Linked DNA regions of Flocculibacter collagenilyticus. The protein of the gene in region 1 interacts with the protein of each later gene in a pairwise test. Links are inferred from orthologs where the notes say so. Each region holds a gene or a part of one and is shown on either strand. Other genes may lie near its edges.

Region 1 (7,159 bases):
ATGCCACCGACTATTTAGCAGAAATGAAAAAAAACTTTCCAAATGCTGATACTGAAGAGCAAATTACCTGTTTAACTGCTCGCCTACTTTATTTAAAAGACGAAAAAGTAAAAGCAAAACAGCTCATTCACCAAGTGATGAATCAAGATGAAGCGCCTATCGAATCAATTGAAGATGAACTTGATAAGGCTAAAGCACTTCATGAACTTGGCTTTCACGACAAATCCAAGCAACTATTTGAACGTATAGAAGAATACTGCCTCAGCACACAAACAGGTAGTAATGGCTTAACAGAATATATTCAACAAGAAAAACAGCAGCGCGAAGAAATTACCGAAACACCCAAAGAGCTTAATAATAAAGCCGTTAACCTATACAGCCACGGTAAATACAACGAAGCATTTAATGCGTTTCTGCTGGCCTTTAAAGTAATGCCCAAAAATACCAGTATTTGCTTAAACTTATTACAAACAATTTGTGATGCACCCAACATTAACGTGAATGCAGAAGATGTTCATCACTTAATTGAACGCTGCATTAACGTGATTGATGATGTTGGCTTAAACGATGAGCAAACGTTGAGGTACAATAAGTTGACTGAGCGCTTAAAAGATAAAGCTAACATCCCATTCAGCAGTATTAATGTGACCGTATAAAACTTTATACAACCCAATGTAGCTAATTTTATTCAGTAAGTATTCAGGTTTGCTTTATTAAGCTGTTATCAACAACAGCCCCAACCGAGGAATAAAAGCGTGTTCACTAAAATTAAAAACCTCATTCTCATCTGCGCTGCCCTATGTATTAGCATGCCTGCCAACGCAGAAGAAAGTGATGTACTTAATGTAGATCGCAGCGTGGCATCTTCACTAAAATTGTCATTTCCAAACGACAAAAGAATCGAGCCAAAAACTAGTGGCTTTAATATAGAAAACTACGTATTAATGAGCAATGAAAAAGGTGAACGCTGGGCTGTAATTACAGCTACCAATAAAGCTTGGGGCAGACGTTCATTAGAACATCATCACCTTATGGCGCTTTTCGCCAATGGCGAACGCAGCACACCACTTACCTATCGCTTAGATTTTGAAGCGAATGAAACACAATCCTTTACCGTAAGTTTTGGCGAAAATAAATTTCCAATTCTTTCAATTTATACCCGAAAGAATTAAGTGAAGAGGTCAAAAGCCATAACTTAGCTACTTCACTCCAGCAATGTCAATAAAAGCCTCTGTGACATAAGATGCGTCTGATAACAGCCAAACAATTGCACTGGCGACCTCGTCTGGAATAGCGTCTCTTTGTAATGACATAGTTGGGCTTAATCTTTTAACTCTATCAAGCTAGCCATCGTCCGGATGAATATCAGTTGCTATAAAATCTGAGTGCGCACAATAACACTGATGCTCCTGTCAACTAATTCTAGAGCAAGCCCTTTCGCTACTGAGTCCATTGCTTCGTCAGATTCTGACTCTGATTCCGCATCATCAACGCACTCAAAAGGCGCACAAGTTCTTAACGCAGTAGAAGGTACATTAGTAATTGAACCACCTACTTTGTCGCGATTAACGGATGCTTTAGAACAGAAAAATGTACTTAGTATATTTAAAGCCATGACTTTTAAAGCTGTGGCTTAAACTCAGACTGCTCCATATCACCGTACTTAGCTTTCTACTCGCAATAGGCTTTGCTTGACATGGTGTTTTGCGACACAAAGTCCTGGAATGGTCATAACACCTAATATCCCTTCCCTCTAAATGGCAAACACCTGACTTTCTGTGAATCTCGATTTTTTCATAATGTTCTCCATCTAAGGTTACTTTCAATGGAAAACTCTACTTTTGATATTCTGATTTTATGGGGGAGTGACAGTGACCATTAGCAAAAAACAAGACACCTATCGCATTTTTGAGCACACTTCATCAGCATTAACTGCACATACCGATACTTAGTAATGCGAACATATAGTTTGAAATTGATAAACAACTCTGCCCATGAAATTTAACGATTCTAAAAACCGTATCAGGCAAAAAAATATAATTAAATTAGATATGCTACTAGAATGGATAACAAGACAAAAAACATACATGGCGGAGTGGACGGGACTCGAACCCGCGACCCCCGGCGTGACAGGCCGGTATTCTAACCAACTGAACTACCACTCCGCATTGTAATGTATTTTAAGATTCGTTGGCGGAGTGGACGGGACTCGAACCCGCGACCCCCGGCGTGACAGGCCGGTATTCTAACCAACTGAACTACCACTCCACAAAGAATCTTATATCAATCTAAATCACTCTCAATACCAATCAATGGCGGAGTGGACGGGACTCGAACCCGCGACCCCCGGCGTGACAGGCCGGTATTCTAACCAACTGAACTACCACTCCAGAAAGCTTTTTAGATTGTAATTGGCGGAGTGGACGGGACTCGAACCCGCGACCCCCGGCGTGACAGGCCGGTATTCTAACCAACTGAACTACCACTCCGCGCAAACGTTTTGGAAACCGTGTTCCCTTAACGCGGCGGAGATAATACGGATCTGAGTATGTTGCGTCAACCCCTTTTTTTAACTTTTTAAGGGTTTTCTAATCATCTGGCATCGAAAGGTCTAAAATATCATCAGATTTACCGTCTTCTGGTGTTTTTTTAGTCTCTTTATTGTCAGAAGATGCATTTTCCTCTTCATCTTTTTTCTTCTTTTTGAATTTTGGCAAGGCGGGTAATTTAAAAGAAAGTGGTTTTTTTAGTATATAAATTCTTATTACTACATAACCGATACCTAATATGACTAAGTTACCAATTATGACCAATGTAATAATTACCCATAAACTCATTGTTTCTGGCTCTGGCTCTTCAGGGACAACTGCTTCTTGCTCACTTTTTTCTTCTACAGCCTCTTCTTCAGGAGAATTTGCTTCTGCATCAGACTCTAATGGCGACACATTAAAAGTAAAGGTAGGTAATTTTAAGATAAACTCACGGCCATTGGCGTTTTTACCAAACCCTTGAATATCTACTTTATACACGCCGTAATCATAATTAATAATATCTAGGGTGCGAGCTTCTTCAATTTTTTCAACAATAGAAAAACTTTGTATTTCGTTGTTAGGGTAATGCACTTTGCCTTGAAAGATCACTGAGGTTTTATCAACATAATCACCTAGTACTTCTAACGTCAGTACATGGTAATCATCAGCTTTATCTGTTTTCTCTACACTGACTTTAAATGGTGACGGATGAACGATAACCGGGTCCAGTTCAATTTCCCGGTGAAACATCGGCATTCTAATAATATATTGAGGGATCCACTCGCCGTCAGGGAATTCTAATTTCAATTCTCCAGTAAACACACCATCTTTAGGCCGCTCGTCATAGCCCTTACCATTATCTTTAAACTGTGCAAACTTCACCATGTCGGCACCAAAATTGGGGTAATCTGCATTATTAGTACTGATGAAATTAACATCCAGCTGTAATACATCATCAATTGCCCCTGCTCTGAAACGTTCACCGCCATTAGTAATATAGCCTGTCAGCTTAATAGACTCTCCTTGTATTAAAATTTCAGGAAGTGGCTCTGCATGCAGTTCAATATCGCTAATCACCATAATTTTACTACCCGGCAAAAGCTGACCGACCGCTTGCCAAGGCCCTGGTGTCGGATTTTTAAGACGAATTAAGTCATACGTTTTATCATCAAACCATTCAATTTCACCCGTTACTGCCATCGTGGCATATAACTTACTGCCATCTGGTTTAACTAAAATAACTGGCGGCGAACCTGGCTCACGAAAAAACAACATTGTTACTTCATCAACTTCGTGATCTATACGAAAGCGATTTTCAAGTAGTGGGATTTGATTGCCAAGATCTTGGCCAAGTAATTTTACGTTTGGTGAGATATTGGCTGATTGATCAGCTTGTGCATGCACGCTCTTAATGAATAAAAAAGCGATTACATTCAGCAGAATTAACAGCCACGCAACCCTACTGCGTGACAGTAGCCTGTTGGTTTGATGGTTTAATTGTCTGGTACTGCTCGCCACAAACAACTTCCTCCTTTATTTTCAACGATATCTAGCCTTGATTCGTGGGCCAGTAATTCATCATTAGTCGCTTTTATTATTTTTAATGGCGCACGATTACTGTCTAATCTGCGAATACCTGCTTCTTCTCCACTTTGGTTTTCGTCACCATGATTTAATTTTAGCTTCTTCTGCCCCCCTGTCATCGACAGATAAACATCAGCGAGAATTTCGGAATCCAGTAACGCGCCGTGAAGCATACGATGAGAGTTATCTATGCCATAACGACGACACAACGCATCAAGGTTATTTTTTTGGCCCGGATGAAGCTTTCTCGCCATCGTTAGCGTATCAACCACAGTGCAATAATCTGTGGTTTGTCCCCAAGATGGATTAAATAGCTTAAACTCGTGATCCATAAAGCCCACATCGAACGGAGCATTGTGAATAACTAGTTCAGCACCGTTTATGTATTCAAAAAAGGCAGTAGCCACTTGCGCAAATACAGGCTTATCTTGTAGAAATTGATTAGTTATACCATGTACACCTATGGCTTCTTCTTCAATAAAGCGCTGTGGATTGACATAACAGTGAAAGTTATTACCCGTAAAACGTCGATTAACAAGCTCAACACATCCTATTTCTATAATACGATGACCTTGTTTTGGGTCTATCCCTGTTGTTTCTGTATCCAGTAATATTTGGCGATGACTCATGCTTTTTCTTTACCTATTCATTTTGCAATTAGATTATACTGCTGCATGTAATTTATAAAGCTACACTCGGGATTATTTGCATTGCTTGCGCTATTTTATCTAACTCCCGCAAAAATATTTATCAATATATGTTTAAATATTTGGTTATGTTAATAGTAGCTAATAAATTTACTACGCTGCACATCTCTTTCTGATTGAATTAAAATATGGATGAATAAATGTTAAAAGACGTGAAATTATTCACAGACGGCTCTTGTCTTGGAAATCCTGGCCCTGGTGGTTATGGGGCTATTTTATTTTATAAAGGGCATGAAAAAGAGCTTGCTAGAGGCTACGAGCTAACGACGAATAATCGTATGGAGTTACTAGCATGTATTGAAGGTCTAAAAGTATTAAAAGAGCGCTGCAACGTAACGCTAACCACAGATAGCCAATACGTCAGGCAAGGAATTACCAGCTGGATCCATGGTTGGAAAAAAAATGGATGGCGAACAAGCAGCAAACAGCCGGTTAAGAATGTAGATTTATGGAAAGCATTGGATGCGGAGTCACAAAAACATAATATCCAATGGAATTGGGTAAAAGGGCATTCTGGTCATCCTGAAAATGAACGCTGTGATGAATTAGCTAGGAATGCCGCTGAGTCTAGTACGTTAATACCTGATGAAGGTTATATTTCCTAAGCTATTCTGCCCATAAAACTATCAAATACAAAATATGAGTTGAGCCGCACATATGTTTAGCTTAACTCACTTCACAAATTTAAATGAAAATGGCCTAGCACGATTAATCCCATAGCAACGTACTTTAATGCTAAAGCGCAGCACTAAATAACCTAATCCCTGCATATAATGTGATTAACATGCACAATAAGCTGGCTACCAGTGATGCAATTGCTAAATATTTACTGACCATTACTACTTACAACCTATAATTATGAGCTAACAACAACTAATAACATGTATTACTGATGCGTTTGCTTCCATTAGCTTGTATTCAAGCTTGGAAATGCGCAGATCATACGCGCATATTAGTGAGAAGTGGTCTGAGTAGATTTGGAGTCACGTAATTGAATGGTGAACGAGTTAAATATTTTTCATATCGCGTCATTAATCATTTATATAGTTTTCGTAGTTAAAGCACAAAAACCTAACTTGATTAGTTCGCTAGTGCAAGACAGTAACGGTACTAATCGGCTGTTTGCTGCCGTTGCTGTAACTGCCGTACTGTGGAGTTTTGATGCTGGTATATATCCTTTACTAAGCGTGCATTTGCTTGCATCTACCGTTACAACACTGATGTTTGGTTGGCGATTAGCATTAATTGTTCAACTTACCGTCATAGTGTTATTAGTCCTAACAGGACAAATTGCTTGGCAGCATGCTGGTATGACGGGGTTATCTGACTCTGTCGTTACTGTCGGGCTAAGCTACTTTATTTATATGTTAAGCTATCATTACTTACCACGTCACTTTATTGTATATGTGTTCGTTTGTGGTTTTTTTGCTGCTGCATGCTCAATGATTGCCCATATGTTATTCACAACCACTTATTTAGTGCTACTTAATGACTATTTTGGGCAGTACGATTGGCCTATAATACGCGACAATTATTTAATCCTGACATTACTTACTTGGTTTCCAGAAGCATTTTTAAATGGCATGTTGGTAACATTGCTAGTAGTTTACAAGCCCGACTGGATGAGTACGTTCTTCGATTCTGAATATTTAAATAATAAATAATTACTTTTATAACATTCCTTTAGCAGAGATTTATTTTAGTGACCGATATAGTCCAAACCAAACTCAGTGCACCACATTATCGTTGCCCGTTATGTAAAGAGCCTTTGTCACTGATTGAAAACAGTTTCAAATGCTCGAACAATCATAGTTTTGATAAAGCGAAAGAACAATATGTAAATTTACTGCCTGTGCAGCAAAAAAACTCTCTGCAACCGGGTGATGACAAGTCAATGGTGCTGGCAAGAAGAACATTTTTGTCGTTAGGTTATTACGATAAACTTCGGGTTGAAGTAATTAACATCATAAAAAGCACTTTATCAAAGCATGATCAAAGTAATGAAGCTACTAATTTATTGGACTTAGGGTGTGGCGAAGGGTTTTATACCGCACTTTTCTCTAAAGAGTTACAGCAACTCAACTCTAGTAGTACAGCATATGGCATCGATATTTCAAAATCAGCCGTAAAATATGCCGCCAAACGCGACAAACAAAGCCATTATTGTGTGGCTACCAATGCTAGCCTCCCGTTTAATGATGGTTTCGCTGACATAATAACTAACGTTTTTGCGCCTATTGATGCAACAGAGTGCGCACGTATTCTTAAACCAAAGGGAGAATTGGTGAGAGTGTCGCCCGGCCCTAAACACCTTATTGAATTAAAGTCAGAAATTTA
Region 2 (6,453 bases), 1.4 Mb from region 1 along the record:
GCCACACACACACCTGCAATAGCAGCCAGCTGGTTATCAATGAATACACATGGTAAATACATCCGTAACCACGGCGGAACGTTATACTCCTTGTATATTTGCTTTAAAGATTTAGCATGCTCGCGTCCTGCAATTTTAATTTTTTTTGGTAATACCAATTCCTTATCTTCATATATATGAGGAAAAGTGACTATTATTTCAGACCGACGACCGGGTAGCGCTACATTAAGTGTGTTGAGTACAAAGTGTAGTGCTAATTCATTGTAAAAGTTACTCGCACATTCATCATTACGTGGTTGATTTTGTTTTTGTTCATACAAGTACGGTGCTTTTACAGCACAATTTACGTTTGCAGGTAAGGACAAACTAATATGGCCTAATTGAGCAGGTAAAAGTGTTGATGAATCAATAGATACAGTGCAAGTGTTATCACTGTTGCTCGTAGTTGATAACGCTTGATAAGTATCCACGTTGCACTGGTAATCTTTTTTTCCTAACAGCTTAGGCAAACAATATAAATAGCCTTTATAGCCGCGCACCTGTATCCCTGAAAACGACACTACCGCATCGTTTCCAAGTTTAGTATTTTGTGAAGAGACTTCAGAAGTATTACAAACAAACTGTTTAATTATTTGCTGCAGGATGGACTCACTCGGCATTTGAAGTTTATGTTGCGCAAACCAGTATCTAAGTACGTATTTTTGCCTGACTTCAGAGTATTCCTGCAACTTAATAACACTTAACGCAGCCCCATCAACCGCCGCCTTATAATCTTGCTGAACATACTCATCCAGCAATTCATCAGCTTGTGCAATATGACGCATACTTCGTGTAACGGTGTGACGAAAACCTTGCCAGTGCTCAGTTAAAATGGGCAGTACATTATGGCGTAAAAAATTTCGATCGTAGTTAGTGTCAGTATTACTATCATCTTCTACCCAAGAAAGTTGGTAAAATTGTGCATAGGCTTCTAACGCTTTCCGTGAAATATCTAATAACGGTCTTACCAATAATGCATCTTCAGTAAAAGCCATCGACTCTGGCATGCCTGATAACCCCTTCAACCCAGCACCACGTTTAAGTTGAAGTAATAAGGTTTCAACTTGATCGTCAGCATGCTGTCCTGTTACCACAATGGCGGGACCAGTTAACGTCTCTTTTATAGCTTGATATCTTAATTCACGCGCTTGTTGCTCTGTGCTGGTTCTACTTTTCTTTACTAGTTTAACTTGCTTATACGAAAAGCTAACATCAAGCGAAGCTGAAAACGCTTGGCAATGCTGCAACCATGAATCAGCAAACTCACTAATTCCATGGTGGACATGAAACGCTCTAATGGTTGATATGCTGTGGTTTTTTTGTAATTGGGCTATCGCGTGTAATAAAACCGTTGAATCTAATCCACCGCTGTAAGCAATCACTATTTCAGAGTACCGGCTAAGAGAAAGTGACAATAATTTATTAGCAATATGCTGGTGAATCTGGTGCATGTTAGCAAATACCTTTTTAGCAAATACCTATTAGTCATGCTAGCGCTGAAGATAGGATTAAATAATAAGCAATAAAAAACCGCCCTAAGGCGGTTATTACAAATTTTTAGCAGTGAAAATAAGTAATAGAACTTATTTAGCAATAACCAAACGACATAATACGTTTATAGCGGCTAGCGAGTAAATCGTCTATCGACATTTCTTCAAGCTCAGCAAGATCTTTTTTGATCATCGCCTTTAAGTTAAGTGCCATCTTATCCATATCTCTGTGCGCACCGCCTAATGGCTCCTCTATCATACTATTAATAAGATCTAATTCTTTTAAGCGTGGTGCTGTTATACCCATTGCTTCAGCAGCTAATTCCGCTTTATCTGCACTTTTCCATAAAATAGATGCGCACCCTTCAGGAGAAATAACAGAGTATGTACTGTATTGAAGCATGTTAACACGGTCACCCACGCCAATTGCCAACGCACCGCCTGAACCGCCTTCACCGATAACAGTACAAATAGTGGGCACTTTTAAAGCCGACATCACTTTCAAATTACGTGCAATGGCTTCACTTTGGCCGCGCTCTTCAGCGCCAACACCCGGATAAGCACCAGGCGTGTCAATAAAAGTAATAATTGGCATTTTAAAACGCTCGGCCATTTCCATTAAGCGTAACGCTTTACGATACCCTTCTGGTTTTGGCATACCAAAATTGCGCTTAATTTTTTCTGCCGTATCGCGTCCTTTTTGCTGACCAATAACCATAACTGGCTGACCATCTAAACGCGCAACACCACCAATAATAGCTGGATCATTAGCGAAAGCGCGATCACCTGCCAATTCATCAAACTCTGTAAAAATACGATCAATGTAATCTTTTGTGTAGGGACGAAGGGGATGGCGAGCTACTTTTGCAACCTGCCAAGCTTCTAGATCAGAGAAGATTTTTGTTGTTAATTCAACACTTTTTTCTTTAAGTTGACTGATTTCTTGCTCTAAACCAAGATCTAATGAACCAGATCGATTAACATTCTTTAATTCTTCAATTTTTGCTTCTAAATCAGCAATGGGTTGTTCAAAATCTAGATAGTTCAAACTCATTAAATTACGCTCAGCTTTTTAAAATATTAATTCTAGTTGTTGTGAGCTTAGCATCCTAAGCTCATAAAGCAGTTCATCTGTTGGTGTAACTCGCCATTTAGTTCCTAAGTCGATCACTGCTTGCGCGTCTTCCCGCGTATAATCAATTTGGATTGGCGTTGCACCTTGTTGAAATGGCTGTAATGCAAGTTTCAACTTAGATAAAAACTGCTCATTTAAATTCTGTTGATGTAACTTTAGCTTAATAGATTTTAAGTACTTTTCACGAGCACTTATTATGTCTATTACATCACGGCCGGTCATTGTATTACCACCGCTAAAGTTATCAAAGCTGACCTGTCCAGATACCACCAAGATTTTGTCTTTTTGCAGCAAATCTTGAAACTTTTCGTAATCAGCAGGAAATAAACGCACATCGATACGTGCACTTTTATCATCTAATGTAACTAAAGCCCACTTTTTATTATTTTTATTTACCAAAACGCGCACACCAATGACCAAACCGACCGCTACAGCAACCTGATCTCTTCGCCCAGGCTCTAAGTCAACTAGCCTTCCGGGTGCATAATGGCGAATTTCGCGCTCATAAGCATTGATCGGGTGGCCAGTTAGGTATAATCCTAGCGTTTCTTGTTCACCTTCTAGCCATTTTTTATCGGCCCATGCTTCTACTTCGTTAAATGGTTGCTCAACTTGCTCTGACTCAGAAGCTAGCAAACCAAATAAATCGCTTTGTCCCATTTGTTCAGCTTTAGCATGTTGGTCGGCAGCACGCATGGCATCAGTAATTGTTGCCATTAATGTAGCACGATGCCCTTGCTCAGGTGAGATACCTAGCTTATCCATCGCCCCCGCTAAAATCAGCTTTTCTAACACACGCTTATTAATTTTCTTTAAGTCGACCTTCGCACAAAAATCAAATAAGTCTTTGAAACTGCCGTGCTTCTTTCTAGCTTCCAAAATGGCTTCTACAGGGCCTTCACCAACACCTTTAATGGCACCAATACCATATACTATTTCACCGTTATCATTAACGGTAAACTTATATAACCCTGCATTTACATCTGGCGGAATGATTTTTAATTTCATTCGGTTACATTCGTCAATAAGTGTAACTATTTTGTCGGTATTATCCATATCGGCTGACATTACAGCAGCCATAAACTCAGCTGGATAATGGCACTTCATCCATAGTGTTTGAAATGAAACTAATGCATAAGCAGCCGAGTGTGACTTGTTAAAACCATAACCCGCGAACTTCTCTACCAAATCGAATATTTTCATTGATAGTTCGCCGTCAATATCGTTATTGATAGCCCCTTCTTTAAAGGTTGTTCGTTGCTTTGCCATTTCCTCGGGCTTTTTCTTACCCATTGCACGACGCAACATGTCGGCACCACCAAGTGTATAACCGGCTAATACCTGCGCAATTTGCATTACTTGCTCTTGGTATAAAATAATGCCGTAAGTGGGCTCAAGGACGGGTTTTAATAATTCATGCTGATAATTGGCATCTGGATATGAGACTTCTTCTCGACCGTGTTTTCGGTCAACAAAGTTATCTACCATGCCTGAATCTAGTGGTCCTGGTCGAAACAGTGCTACTAGTGCAATAATATCTTCAAAACAGTCAGGTAATAACTTACTTATCAAGCTTTTCATACCGCTTGATTCCAGCTGGAAAACCGCTGTTGTTTCTGCTCGTTTTAGCATGTCAAAACTGCGACTGTCTTCAAGTGGAATTGCATTAATATCAATTAATGCTTTACCTTCTTTCACTAACTTTTCGTTGGCCATATCTACCGCCCACTTTAAGATAGTGAGTGTACGTAAACCTAAAAAGTCGAATTTTACTAAGCCTGCTTCTTCAACATCATTTTTATCAAATTGCGTAACCGGCTGTCGTCCTTCATCGTCACAATAAAGTGGTGCGAAATCAGTGATGGTAGTCGGTGAAATAACAACACCACCTGCATGCTTACCAGCATTACGTGTACAACCTTCAAGCTTACGACACATATCAATAAGCTCGCGCACATCTTCGTCTTGTTTGTAAAGGTGGGGTAATTCTGGCTCTTCTTCAAATGCCTTATCTAAGGTCATTCCCGGTGTGGGTGGGATCAATTTTGAAATGCGATCAACAAAGCCATAGGGATGACCAAGTACCCTCCCAACATCTCGAACAACGGCTTTTGCCGCCATGGTGCCGAATGTGATTATTTGAGATACCGCATCACGCCCGTATAATTTAGACACATGATCGATAACTTTATCACGGTTATCCATGCAAAAATCGATATCAAAATCGGGCATCGATACACGTTCAGGGTTTAGAAAGCGTTCGAATAGTAAGTCAAATTCAAGAGGATCCAAATCAGTAATATTTAATGCGTAAGCGACTAATGAGCCTGCACCTGAGCCTCGCCCAGGGCCTACCGGAACATCGTTATCCTTACTCCACTGGATGAACTCCATTACGATTAAGAAGTATCCGGGAAAACCCATTTGGTTAATTACGTCTAGTTCAATTTTAAGACGTTCGTCGTACTCACCACGTTTATCTGCACGTTCTTCAGGATCTGGAAACAAAAACGCTAAACGCTCTTCTAACCCTTCCTCAGAAACTTTAACTAAAAAGTCTTCGGTTGATAATTTTCCTGTTGGGAAGTTAGGTAAAAAGTATTCGCCCAATCTCACTGTTACATTACAGCGTTTAGCGATTTCTACCGTATTAGCAATGGCTTCGGGAATGTCGGAAAACAATGCCAACATTTCTTCTTCGGTTCTTAAGTACTGCTCTTCGCTATAAAGCTTAGGACGTCGCGGATCATCCAACGTATACCCATCATGAATGGCCACACGAATTTCATGTGCTTCAAAATCGTCTTTGCTTAAAATAACAACTTCGTTGGTGGCTACAACAGGTAAATTTGCATAGGCGGCAAACTGAACAGCAAGATGTAAATAATCTTCTTCGTTGGCTCGGTTGGTGCGGATTAACTCCAAATAAAAGCGGTTGTCAAAATGAGTCTGATAAAAAGTAGCTACCTGTTCGGCAAGTTGGTTATTTCCCTTTAATAACGCAATACCAATATCACCGTCTTTAGCGCCTGAAAGAATGATAATCCCTTCATTTAGCTCGGCTAACCATGCTTTATCAATAACGGGTCTATGTTCAACATGCCCGCGTTCGTATGCTTTAGAAATTAACAGCGTTATATTTTTATAACCCTGATTATTCATCGCTAAAAGTGTTAGCCTGAACTGCTCACCTTCCAACTCGTCAGACTGAACCCACATGTCTGCACCAATTATAGGCTTAATACCTGAACCGTGCGCGGCACCATAATATTTAACCAGGCCGCACATATTCATCTGATCAGTAATAGCCATTGCAGGCATGTTGCATTCTTTTACTTTAGCAACAATCGGCTTAACTTTACTGACGCCATCCACCATAGAAAAGTCACTATGGATACGAAGGTGAATAAATTGCGGGTCATCTGGCATTACTTTTTACCCTTGTTGTGTGGCGATTAGTGCTTGTTGAACTGGCTTAAAGCTTTTACGATGAAAAGGCGTTGCGCCCAATTGTACTAATTGCGCTAGATGCTCTTTTGTTGGATAGCCTTTATGCTTGGCAAAACCATAATCAGGGTATTGATTATCTAGTTCTACCATTTCTTTATCTCGAGTAACCTTCGCAATAATCGATGCGGCACTTATTTCAGCGACCAAGCTATCACCTTTAATGACAGCTTCACTTGGCACTGATAATTGGGGGCAACGGTTCCCATCAATATACACATACTCAGGTTTAATGGATAACCCTGCCACTGCTCGCTGCATCGCCAGCATAGTTGCATGTAA

Evidence for each region. Proteins that work in one complex are often made in the same cells at the same time.
Region 2: the proteins of dnaQ (region 1) and dnaE interact in binary tests that used the Escherichia coli proteins (3 or more experiments, as listed by UniProt). The link is inferred for Flocculibacter collagenilyticus from one-to-one orthologs.

The regions. Positions count from the first base shown.
Region 1 is NZ_CP059888.1:1,397,034-1,404,192, reverse strand. What follows is about bases 2,885-5,774. They hold dnaQ (DNA polymerase III subunit epsilon), read right to left. Parts: upstream 4,745-5,774; coding sequence 4,025-4,744; downstream 2,885-4,024. Other genes in these bases: rnhA (ribonuclease HI), read left to right, coding at 4,963-5,427; HUU81_RS06135 (TIGR03503 family protein), read right to left, coding at 2,885-4,049. Also shown: HUU81_RS06170 (response regulator), read left to right, coding at 1-656; HUU81_RS06165 (hypothetical protein), read left to right, coding at 810-1,172; HUU81_RS06160 (Rossmann-fold NAD(P)-binding domain-containing protein), read right to left, coding at 1,373-1,615; more of HUU81_RS06135, read right to left, coding at 2,589-2,884; HUU81_RS06120 (energy-coupling factor ABC transporter permease), read left to right, coding at 5,818-6,486; rlmA (23S rRNA (guanine(745)-N(1))-methyltransferase), read left to right, coding at 6,525-7,159. UniProt on the Escherichia coli protein: DNA polymerase III is a complex, multichain enzyme responsible for most of the replicative synthesis in bacteria. The epsilon subunit contain the editing function and is a proofreading 3'-5' exonuclease.
Region 2 is NZ_CP059888.1:2,843,763-2,850,215, forward strand. Bases 2,402-6,453 are described here. They hold dnaE (DNA polymerase III subunit alpha), read right to left. Parts: upstream 6,094-6,453; coding sequence 2,602-6,093; downstream 2,402-2,601. Other genes in these bases: accA (acetyl-CoA carboxylase carboxyl transferase subunit alpha), read right to left, coding at 2,402-2,583; rnhB (ribonuclease HII), read right to left, coding at 6,100-6,453. In the rest of the region: tRNA lysidine(34) synthetase TilS, read right to left, coding at 1-1,490; more of accA, read right to left, coding at 1,627-2,401. UniProt on the Escherichia coli protein: DNA polymerase III is a complex, multichain enzyme responsible for most of the replicative synthesis in bacteria. This DNA polymerase also exhibits 3' to 5' exonuclease activity. The alpha chain is the DNA polymerase catalytic subunit.